Regions from separate parts of the Lysinibacillus sp. Ag94 genome, predicted to be linked through region 1. Evidence: riboswitches for the same ligand, from Rfam matches in the RefSeq annotation. Region 1 holds a riboswitch; the other holds the start of a gene.
What was found. A riboswitch is a leader RNA that binds a small molecule or an ion and turns the genes downstream of it on or off. The one in region 1 is predicted to bind cyclic di-GMP.

Region 1 (5,879 bases):
CTCTGGATTTGTACTACCAGGATAAATCGTTTTGAACGCTTCTCCTAGCATACCCGGAATCCAGCTAATCGCGATAATAATAGTCCCAGCTATAATCATACTGCGCTGAGCTACTTTTGGACTTTTAGCCGCGGCTACCCGTTGTCCTAAGTCCACTGCCGGAATATCACCAAGTGCTAACACAAGATATAATGTCCAAAACTCTGCTCCAGCCTTATTGAAGAGTTCACTAATATTCCACCACTCCGGGTTAAATGTTACATCTGGGTAATAGAATAAGATAAAAATTGTGATCCCTACTATACCCGCTACTGCCAGTGCCCCTTGAACAATTTCCGTATAGGCTACAGCCCAAAGGCCCCCAATTACAGAATATAAGGCAGTTAATGATACAAAAAGTAATGCTGCTGGTACGAAATCAATTTGTAATAGCTGCTGAATAATATACGTGCCACCAACTGTTAACGCAGCAGCATTAAAGACACCAAAGGCAATCGCCATTACGACGCCTGTATAAGCCCCGAGCTTTTTACTGCCATATCTTAATCCATAGTAATCTGCTAATGTCCAGCCCTTTAATCTACGTAATGGCTTCGTCCAAATGAGTGCTCCAAGAATCATACAAGTCCCTAAACCACCCATTGTCGCTGAACCTTCAAAGCCGCCACTTGTATAACCAGAGCCTACTGCTGCAAAGAAGAATGGGGCTGCTAATAAGGCAGCCACTAGACTTCCTGTGACAACAGATAAAGGCATGCTCCACCCAGCAACAATTAAATCCTCCGCAGTATTAACTCGTTTGTATCCTTTATATCCAATGTAATAAATAAAAATTAAGTATAAGCTAAAGATCATTATATTTAACATAGTATTGCTCCTCAGTTTTTCACATTAACCGTTCATAACGACTCCGCCATTTGGTGTTAATACTTGACCCGTATAGAAATTCGCATTTTCTGAAGCTAAAAATAATACGGTCTTTGCGATTTCTTCTGGTTGAGCCAATCGTTTTAACGGATATTTAGCAGACTCTTCCTCTATATAATTCTCTCCAAATTCCTTCAGAATGTCTGTAAATGTACCACTAGGAGCTACTGCATTGACTAGTATCGAAGGTGCTAACTCTCGTGCCAAAGCCTTCGTAAATGCATTAATACCACCCTTTGCAGCAGAATAATGCGTAAATTCCTCACAACCTAAACTACCAATATCTGAAGAAATATTAATCATTTTTCCGTTGTTTCGTTCTTTCATTCTTTTTGCTGCTTCTCGACAATTGTAGAAACAACCATATAGATGAACTTTGATCATTTTATCCCACTGCTCATCTGTTAAATCCGTAATGCTTGAAGCCTGCGCGAACCCAGCATTATTGACAAGAACATCAATTTCGCCTAACTGTTTGTCCATATATTGATACATAGCTTGAACTTGTTGAGAATTCGATACATCTGCTTTATATTTTATAGCCTGTACACCAAACTTTTCTGCTTGCGCACGAACCTCCTCTGCTTCATTTTCATCACCAATATAATTGATACATATATTGGCCCCATGCTCGGCAAAGCCCAAAGCAATGGCTTTACCGATTCCTTTACTTGAACCCGTAATTAGTACATTTTTTCCTTTAAAATTAATGTCCATTATTGATCATTCTCCAATTTGAATTTTGCTACAAGTACCTGCAATTCTTCTGCTGTTTTTCCTAATGAAGAAGATGCTTCTTTCACCTCTTGCATGGTCGTCAATTGCTCTTGCGTTGCACTTGACACATTCGCCGAGAATTCAGAAGACTGCTCCGCAGATTGCTTAATATTATTGACAGATGCTGCTACTTCCTCCGAAGAAGCTGAAATTTGTTGAGATGCAGCTGAAATTTCGCGTATCTGACTAGCAACTTCTTCTGATGAAGTGAGAATTTCTTTAAAGATTTCCCCTACTTCGTTTGTAAACTCCATACCAGCCTTTACATCTTCTTTCCCTTTTTCCATAACAGTGATCGAGGCATTTGAATCAGCTTGTATTGTACTAATTAAATTGTATATTTCCGTTGCAGACTGTGATGATTGTTCCGCTAATCGTCTAACCTCATCAGCGACAACCGCGAAGCCTTTGCCATGCTCTCCTGCTCTAGCAGCTTCGATTGCCGCATTCAAAGCTAGTAAATTTGTTTGATCGGCTATGGCTGTAATAAGATTTACGATATCACTAATTTTTTTCGTATTGATATGTAATCCATTTATTGTTGTACCGATTTGTTCAACAGAATCATTAATCAACTCCATTTGTGCAATGACCTGCTGAACAACTTGATTTCCACGTTCTGAAGCTTGAGAAGCAGCAATAGATGATTCGGCTGCCGTATTAGCAGAGTCAGCAATTTGCTGGATGCCTGTCGCTGTTTCCTCCATAGCAGCAGCCGTTTCCTCAGTCATAACCATTGAAGCCTCAGCGTTTTGCGTGATTTGTCCCATGTCTTGGGCAATAATTGTTGAGCTGTTATATGTTTCTGCTGCATTAATAGTTAGCTGATTAGCAGCTGAAGAAACGTTGTCAGATGTATTTCTAATATTTAAAATAATATGTTGTAAATTGGAAACCATCGTTTGAATAGATTTAGATAAATTTCCGATTTCGTCCTTCGTTATTTCTAAATCTACATTTATCAATTGTCCATTCGCTACTTGATTTGCAGCGTTCACTACTTTCTTAAGTGGTTTTAATAGACGATCAATAATTATGTAGAGTAAAACTAATAGAAGTAAAATTCCAATAACAGCTAGAACGATTTGTTTTATGACACTTGTTTTAATGATCGTATTTATGTAGTCCGCAGAATAATCAATACCTAATAAAGCAATGAGCTTGCCATTGTCATCATTAATAGGGGTAAACACAGTTCGCCATGAACCATAAGGATCTTCGAAAATATCAGTTACAGCAGTGCTATTATTTTTAATTGCCAATTTAGCCGTTTTTACATGTTCATCTGCTAAATCAGTAAAGATTTCACCCGCTTCATAGACCTCGTTCAAATTAGATGTATAGCCGATCGGGTTAACGCCATCTGCGTCCTTCACATCCCAAATATAGCTCCAACTCATAATACCTTGTTCTTCTTGAATCTTATCGAGTTGCTTTTGAATTTTTTTAAATTTAGCATTCGTCTCTCCCTTTTCAGTCAATAAATCTTTAACATCATTCCTATCAAGATTCATAGCTGTCAATAAACCAACACTTTTCAACTCTTGCTCTAAATCAACAGACATTCGATTGTTTAATTCTCTAATACTTTGTGTAGTAATAATAGCAATTAGAAGCAAAACAATAATAGAAACCGTTAGTAAAAGTTTGCTTTTTAATGAAACATTTTTAAACAACTTCATGATTATTACTTCCTCCTTGATCGTATTTTGGGCAAAAAAAATAACCTATTTCAAAAGAAATAGGCATCAAAGAATATGACTAGCTATAGATGTACTTAACTAGTACTCCTTTGCAGCTCAGCCATCATAGTATTCATTACCTTAGACCTGTAGCTTTGCGTCTCTACCTTTCAGCAGATTTGCCCATCTTTTTCCTCCTCAAATTAACACAATGGGTAAAAGTAGTCAATGTAACTAGATAAAAAAACACATAATATTTACTATTTTACCAATTCAATAAAATGAATAATATTACACAATTTTCTCGGCACATCCACAATTCTCTTCAGGGAAATAAAAAACAGCTACAACGCAAAATTGTAGCTGCTACTATAATTTTTAAATAATCAATTACCCCTAAATGATTATTATTTTAGTGTCATGTATAAAACCGACGGTATAAATGCTAAAGCAAACATGCAGGAATACCACATAGATGTACGGCGTAATGAAAAACGAACTTGTTTCTTTTCTGCATAAAAAATGTCTAACATTACTGAAGCAACAACAAGCGGAATCGTAACACATGCGAAAGCAACTAATAAAATGTTTAATCCAAACATAAAAGCACCCCTCTGTTCGTGAACATTTATTTTTCCTCTTTGTGACAACTTTATGTATTTTTAGTGTACACAATTCCGTCACAAATTGTCAATTGTATTTAACTAAGAAAAACGCGATTTTTGCAGAATATTTTTATCACAACGAGTTTTTTACGTAATTTTTTCACAAAAAAACAACTGCAAAATGGCAGTTGCTTTGTTAATCATTAACCTATAGTTTTTCTTCAAAATTCACACTTGACAATCCACAGTGAATGTTATTTTAATTTCTATACTTATCTGTCAGCCCTCTTAAAAAATTTCTCACAAAGCGATCGCCACATTCTTTATAGTTACGATGACTTGGATTTCTTAAAATGGCACCTAATTCGCCTTTCGAAACGCTAACGCCTCCATCATATAAAATATCGAGCATCTCCTCACTCGTTAAGGCTAACGCAATCTTTACTTTCTTTAATAGCATATTATTAGGGCTTTCTTTTCCTGAAACAGGTAGTGGTCCTTCTGATTGACCTGGCATAGGCTTTTGCGGACCTCGTTTAAATGTAATAAATCCATTTAAAAAAGCCTCTAACATTTTATTATTACATTTAATGTATTCTTCTGGTGCTTCTTCCTCATCATAAACTTTAATAAGCATGTTCAATACTTCTTCTTTCGTATAGTCCATGCCACCTAGCTGAAAAATTTTTACCATATCTGTATTTTTGATATCTAATGCATATCTTAAACGAATTAAAATATCATTGTTCGTCATTTTAAAAACCTCCATTTTTAACTGTAAAAGCGCTTCTAATAATCCTATCCTAATTGAAGCATTACTTTATTATAGCAGAGACATTCACAATTTTAGTTAGCTTTCCAAAAGTTACTTTACTATAGTATTTAGAATGTGCATTTTATTTTTTAACATGTATGATTAGCTAACTCTCGACCATTCTAATCACAAGGAGGTGAGATAAATGGCTAATCGTAGTTCAAATAAGCTTCTAGTTCCCGGTGTACATGAAGCTGTTAATCAATTGAAATATGAAATCGCACAAGAATTTAATGTACAATTAGGGCCAGAAGCCTCTTCTCGTGCAAACGGTTCAGTCGGGGGAGAAATAACAAAACGCCTCGTAGAAATGGCTGAAAAACGTTCAAAAGGTTTATTATAATAATAAAATTAAAAAAGAACGAATCGCTTTTTTTAAATTGGCATTCGTTCTTTCATGTTTTAGATTGAGTCCGTATAATTGTGTAAAAAGAAAAGGGGTCATTTTCTTTCCTCTTGGTTACAATGTTTTCAACCACGAAAATAAAGTAAAGTGAGGAATATAAAATGACCCAATTACAGTTTAACCTAGACATGGATCTTTTAAAAGATTCGATTATCAATTCTAATATTGATACAGTTGTTAAATCAGCTATAGTTTTAGTATTAAACGAATTTATGGAAAAAGTTAGAAATGGTGATAAACGGTGTTTCAACACGCAAAGTTACTCATATTGTGGAACAACTTTGCGGAGAAAACGTTTCTAAATCCTTTGTGTCTTCACTTACACAAAAGCTAGATCCGATTGTAAATGCTTGGGCCAAGCGTCCATTAAATACAACTTATTATCCTTTTCTCTTTGTAGATGCGATGTATATAAAAGTACGTGAACATCATCGTATAGTCTCTAAGGCTGTTTATATTGCCACAGCTATTACGGAGAACAACAAACGTGAAATACTAGGTTTAAGTGTGGACCACGCTGAAAGTTATGAGAGTTGGAGTCGGTTTTTCCAAAGTCTCAAATCGCGTGGGCAAGGACTTGACTATGTTTTAACTTCTTTAAGCGGGTGTCTTTAAACATCTGTACCCGTCGCACGCTTCCGGTCAAAAACATCCACTGAAAGAATTAA
Region 2 (5,879 bases), 1.2 Mb from region 1:
TTTTTAAGCACTTTACTACTGATCTTTTTTTATTTATGGGGGGATGAAAAACAACAAATATCGAATCGTTTTTTTAAATAACTCGGGTGGTTTTAGACTACTTGAAGTCCCCTCAGATTTCCCCAAACGCTGCCATTGAACAAAATATGATTTTCCCTTTTCTACATCAGAGTTAAGGGAATTTTTTTCACGAAATGCATTTTTTTCGTGGCATTCCCCTCTGAATACGTTACATTATTGTTGAAAAATAAAAAATTTTGTAGAAAATTTAAAAAGAATGATTGAGTAGTAATTCAATTTTCTGTATAATCAGCTTGTTTGACAATACTTATATGAATTTGGGGGTAGACAATTGGGTAAAGCATTGATTATAGGAGCTGGCGGAGTAGCCAGCGTTGTGGTACACAAGTGTGTTCAAAATTCGGACGTGTTTGAGGAGATTTGTATCGCAAGTAGAACTGTTTCAAAATGTGACGCTCTAAAAGAAAAACTAGATGGCGGAAAAACAAAGATTCATACCGCACAGGTAGACGCAGACAATACGGAAGAGGTTATTGAGCTAATTAAAGCCTTCGGACCAGAAGTTGTTATTAATGTAGCACTACCTTATCAAGACTTAACGATTATGGATGCTTGCTTAGCGACAGGTGTACACTATGTGGATACTGCAAACTACGAGCCACCTGAAACGGCAAAATTTGAATATAAATGGCAATGGGCTTATAAAGAGAAGTTCGAAAAAGCTGGTTTAACTGCTTTACTTGGTAGCGGTTTTGATCCAGGTGTAACGGGCGTTTTTACAGCTCATGCACAAAAACATGAATTTGATGAAATCCACTACATAGATATTGTGGATGCAAATGCCGGTGACCACGGTTACCATTTCGCTACAAACTTCAACCCAGAAATCAACATTCGTGAAATTACTGCGAATGGTCGTTACTGGAAAGAAGGCGAGTGGATTGAAACTGCACCACTTGAGAAAAAAGAGGTTTATAACTTACCAGAAATCGGACCAAAAGATATTTACCTTTTATACCATGAAGAACTAGAGTCACTTGCTAAAAATATTAAAGGCTTAAAGCAAATCCGCTTCTGGATGACATTCTCTGAAAAATACTTAACACATTTAAAAGTATTAGAGAATGTTGGTATGACTTCTATTGAGCCTATTGAATTTGAAGGACAAATGATTCAACCAATTCACTTCCTGAAAGCTGTACTACCTGATCCAGCATCACTTGGACCACGTACAAAAGGAAAAACGAATATCGGTTGTATCATTCGCGGTCTAAAAGATGGTAAAGAAAAAACATATTATGTCTACAATGTGTGTGACCATGAGGAATGCTATAACGAGGTTGGTTCACAGGCAATTTCCTACACAACAGGTGTACCAGCAATGATTGGTGCAATGCTTGTGATGAACGGTCAATGGCGTAAACCTGGCGTTTGGAATGTCGAAGATTTCAATCCAGATCCATTCATGGATGCACTAAATAAATGGGGTCTACCATGGCAAGAAAGCCATAATCCAGAATTACTTGACCTAGAGTTAGATGCAAAGGAATTAAGTCGATGAAGCCAATTGATTTCTCAAAGGTTCCATCTCCTTCTTACGTAGTAGATGAACGATTATTAACAAAAAATCTAGAACTTTTAAAATCAATTCAAGATCGCACAGGTTGCCGCATTTTACTTGCCTTAAAAGGGTTTTCAATGCATTCCACGTTCCCATTAGTAGGTGAATATTTAGCAGGTATTACGTCTAGCTCATTATTTGAAGCTCGACTCGGCTATGAAAAAATGGGCAAAGAAGTTCATGTCTATGCACCAGCTTACGTCGAACATGAAATGGACGAGCTTCTTGGCTATGTTGATCATATTGTGTTTAATTCATTTAACCAATGGAATCAATATAAGGACAAAGTAAAGTCTGCTAGTAAAACAATTGAATGCGGTATTCGTATCAATCCTGAGTACTCTGAAATTGAAACAGCACTTTACGACCCTTGCTACACAAATTCTCGTCTTGGCACAACATTAGCCAACTTCGACAAGTCACAGCTTGACGGTATCGATGGCTTACACTTCCATGCAATGTGTGAGCAAAACTCAGATACGTTAGAGCGTATTATACAAGTTGTCGAAGAAAAATTCGGTGATGTTTTACATCAAATGAAATGGTTAAACTTTGGTGGAGGTCACCATATCACTCGTGAGGATTATGATGTTGAAAAGCTTGTGAATATCATTAATTACATTCAAGACAAGTATAACCTTCTCGTCTATTTAGAGCCAGGTGAAGCTGTTGCACTTAATACAGGCTATTTAGTAGCAACTGTTCTCGATGTACAGAAAAACGGTATGGACCTAGCAATTTTAGATACCTCGGCAACTTGCCATATGCCAGATGTTCTAGAAATGCCATACCGCCCAATGATTATTGGCTCTGGTCAACCAAATGAGCTAGCTTACACATATCGTCTAGGCGGGCTTACTTGTCTAGCTGGTGATGTAATTGGTGATTATTCATTTGAACAGCCTTTACAACCAGGCGATCGTCTAGTATTTACAGATATGGCACATTACTCAATGGTAAAAAATCATATGTTTAATGGCGTAAATCTTCCATCAATCGTTTCTTATAACGATGAAGAAGGCATTAAAGTCATTCGTGAATTTAATTTCGAAGACTATAGCGGCCGCCTTTCATAAGGCAAAGAAAATCCTCTCCAACTTAATGCTGGAGAGGATTTTTTTACGGCTGCATATTCATCCAACTATCAACATGATGAATGGCAAAACCATTATAACTTTTTTTATTGGCATAATGTTGTTGAACTTGTGCTAACTGTTTGTTCATATAGGCTTCTCCATCATCATAGAAGGTAATATTATTCCCTTCATCAGTGGCTCCTGTTTCCACACCAATAACAATTGACTTTTTTACTTTTTTTGCATAATTAATTTCATATTCAACGATATTAATAATGTCTATAGCAGCATCTCGATAAGCCATTATTGAAACACTTTCCACTTGGTCAATTACCCAGTCAGCTAATAAACCTTTACCGAATTGGTTTTTGTAAGTAATTTCATCAAACCAAAATGGCATATCAACTTCCAATGGCAATAGTAATCGATCGGTATCCCCTTTCGCTCTAGTAACAAGCGCTTGATAGGATTCAATCGTTTTCGCTTGATTCGAGCTCCAGCCACTATTTAAATAGGGCTCTACATCAAGATGAACGCCAGAAAATCGCTCTGTTGCTGCTGCATTTTCATTATATGTTTGTAACCAATCAAATAGCTGATCCTGCATTTTATAGCCCTCTGTTGAAACCCAACTTGCAGAACCATCTAACGCATATACTTTTATCCCTTTTGCCGTAGCTTTATCGATAAAACTTTTGTAATAATTACTTGCTATATCACTATTAATTTGTAAATATAATTTATTAACTTGTTTGCTTTCTAAAAATAAAAGTACCCCTGATTCATCTTCAACAATCTTTGTCGTGTCCCATAACCAAGTAGCCCTATCCTGCATGGCCATAGCGTCTACCTTTCCCATTGTTAATCCTAGCGTACTTACAATTGCTACTATAAAAACAATGATTGCTTTTGATAGTGAATGACTTCCCATATATTACATCTCCATTCTATTGGCCGAGGCTCATAGAACAGAACCTGGCAACCTGACAATCATGCACTAAAATAGTGTTTAGACTCATGGCTTTGCGTCCTTCCCTTTCGGTGAAGTTTGCCTTTTACAGTAGTTTTCTTACCATACATAATACGATGTTAGTATGGATATGTCAGTAGGTAAATCGCATAATTTTATTGATAACTTTCAAATATGTACATATGAACACAGGTTATTTTTACTATAATTAGAAATAAGTAATATATGTTACTAACTTGTAGCGATTGAAAAATCGTGGATAGAAGAGCTAGTCGGAACGAAAATCAACGACACGTTTTGGTGATAAGTCTTAAGCTTCGGCAGAGGTAAGCTACTTAAAAAGAAAGACAGAATCACATATATGTAATTCTGTCCCCAATATTAACTATGAAATATTAATCATACAAAAACTTATGCCTCTACGTTTTCTTTTTCATTTTCAAGCATTTTGTGTAAATAATCTATTATTTCACGTATACCTTCTAATGAATTCACAAGTACCTTCGGGTCAACGTAGGTGATCATACGATTTTCAAGATTAGCCACAGCTGTAAAATAGCGTGTTTTTGAATAATTAACAAGTCCCATTTGCTTTAATACCGACTCATCAAAATCAAGAATTTCACGAGCTTCTGTTACAAGTAATCCATAATTCACAACATCCGTGTTCAATACTATAATTCGTGCTGTTGCAGCATTAGAAGAACGATTATAAAGAATACGTTCAAAATCAAGCACAGGGACAAGCTCGCCACGAATTCTTGTGAAGCCTAGAAGATAATTAGGCAAGTGAGGAATCGGTGTTACTTGCTCTAACTTTTCAATCGAAATCGCTTGTTCCACGGGTACTGCGTATTCCTCTGTACCACAAGCAAAAACTACTGCCTTTACACTTTCCATGCGGTCACATCCTCGATTTTTGTAGTTATTTTTTCGCAGACTCTTTAATAATTTCAACAAGTAAATCTGCTAATTTTTCTAATTCTTCGACTGGGATTTTTTCATTTGTTGTATGAATGTCCTCGTATCCAACAGAAAGATTTACTGTAGGGATGCCGAAGCCCGCAATAACATTAGCATCCGAACCTCCGCCTGAAATACCAAGCTTTGGTGTACGATCGATGTTTTGTACAGCTGCCATTGCCACTTGCACAACTTTATCTGATTCTGTTACACGGAATCCAGGATACATTAGCTTCACTTCAACTTCAGCCTTCGCACCTAAGGAAGCAGCTACTTGCTCGAACGTCTCCTGCATATGCTTCGTTTGGGCATCTAGCTTCGCTTTGTCGATCGAACGAGCCTCCGCAAGAATCGTTACTTCGTCACAGACAATATTTGTTGCCTGACCACCCTCAAAGCGACCAATATTAGCTGTTGTTTCTTCATCTAATCGACCTAGCTTCATTTGTGCAATACATTTGGAAGCAACCGTAATCGCAGACACTCCTTTTTCTGGCGCGACACCAGCGTGTGCTGTTTTCCCAATTATTTTAACAGCAATTTTTGCTTGGAATGGAGCCGCTGTTACAATGCCTCCTACTTTGCCATCACTGTCTACAGCAAAGCCGTATTTCGCTTTAATTTTAGATGGATCTAACTCTTTAGCGCCAACGAGCCCACTTTCCTCGCCAGCTGTAATAATAAATTCAATATCACCATGTTCAATATTTTGCTCTTTTAAGCGTTTAGCCATTTCAAATAATGCGGCAAGACCTGCTTTGTCATCCGCACCTAAAATCGTTGTACCATCTGAAACGATATAGCCATCTTCACGAAGAGATGGTTTAATCCCTTTACCTGGGACAACTGTATCCATATGAGAAGTAAAATAAATTGGGTCAATATCTAATGAACCCTTTAGCGTAGCAAGTATATTACCTGCTCCATGCCCGTTACGAGTATGTGCATCATCTTGTTCTACTGTAAAACCGAGTGCTGTTAATTTGTCGATTAAAATCGGCGCAATTACTTCTTCATGTTTTGTTTCTGAATCGATTTGTACGAGCTCAAAAAACTCTTCTACTAAACGACTTGTCATGTTGTAGGACTCCCTTAGTTTACGTGTTTATCCACGTCATAGTTATCTTCTATATTTTAGCATACTGCTGCGTTTGGTAAAATAAAACGATTACATTGTTTTTCAATTGATGGCAATAATTATCCTGTTCCATTCAATTCGCAAATTATA

Region 2: another riboswitch for cyclic di-GMP. It lies ahead of MY533_RS13380 (amidase); the one in region 1 lies ahead of MY533_RS19130 (methyl-accepting chemotaxis protein).

Annotation. Positions count from the first base shown of each region.
Region 1 covers NZ_CP096780.1:4,051,493-4,057,371, forward strand. The annotation lists gene MY533_RS19120 (sodium:solute symporter family protein) at 1-867, opposite strand, end outside; gene MY533_RS19125 (SDR family NAD(P)-dependent oxidoreductase) at 892-1,644, opposite strand; gene MY533_RS19130 (methyl-accepting chemotaxis protein) at 1,644-3,386, opposite strand; cyclic di-GMP riboswitch class I at 3,495-3,580, opposite strand; gene MY533_RS19135 (hypothetical protein) at 3,794-3,988, opposite strand; gene MY533_RS19140 (YehS family protein) at 4,251-4,745, opposite strand; gene MY533_RS19145 (alpha/beta-type small acid-soluble spore protein) at 4,951-5,148, shown strand; gene MY533_RS19150 (transposase) at 5,440-5,826, shown strand.
Region 2 covers NZ_CP096780.1:2,897,454-2,903,332, forward strand. The annotation lists gene MY533_RS13365 (hypothetical protein) at 1-81, shown strand, start outside; gene MY533_RS13370 (saccharopine dehydrogenase family protein) at 353-1,582, shown strand; gene nspC (carboxynorspermidine decarboxylase) at 1,579-2,718, shown strand; gene MY533_RS13380 (amidase) at 2,762-3,649, opposite strand; cyclic di-GMP riboswitch class I at 3,693-3,781, opposite strand; gene MY533_RS13385 (chemotaxis protein CheW) at 4,100-4,588, opposite strand; gene MY533_RS13390 (M20/M25/M40 family metallo-hydrolase) at 4,614-5,729, opposite strand.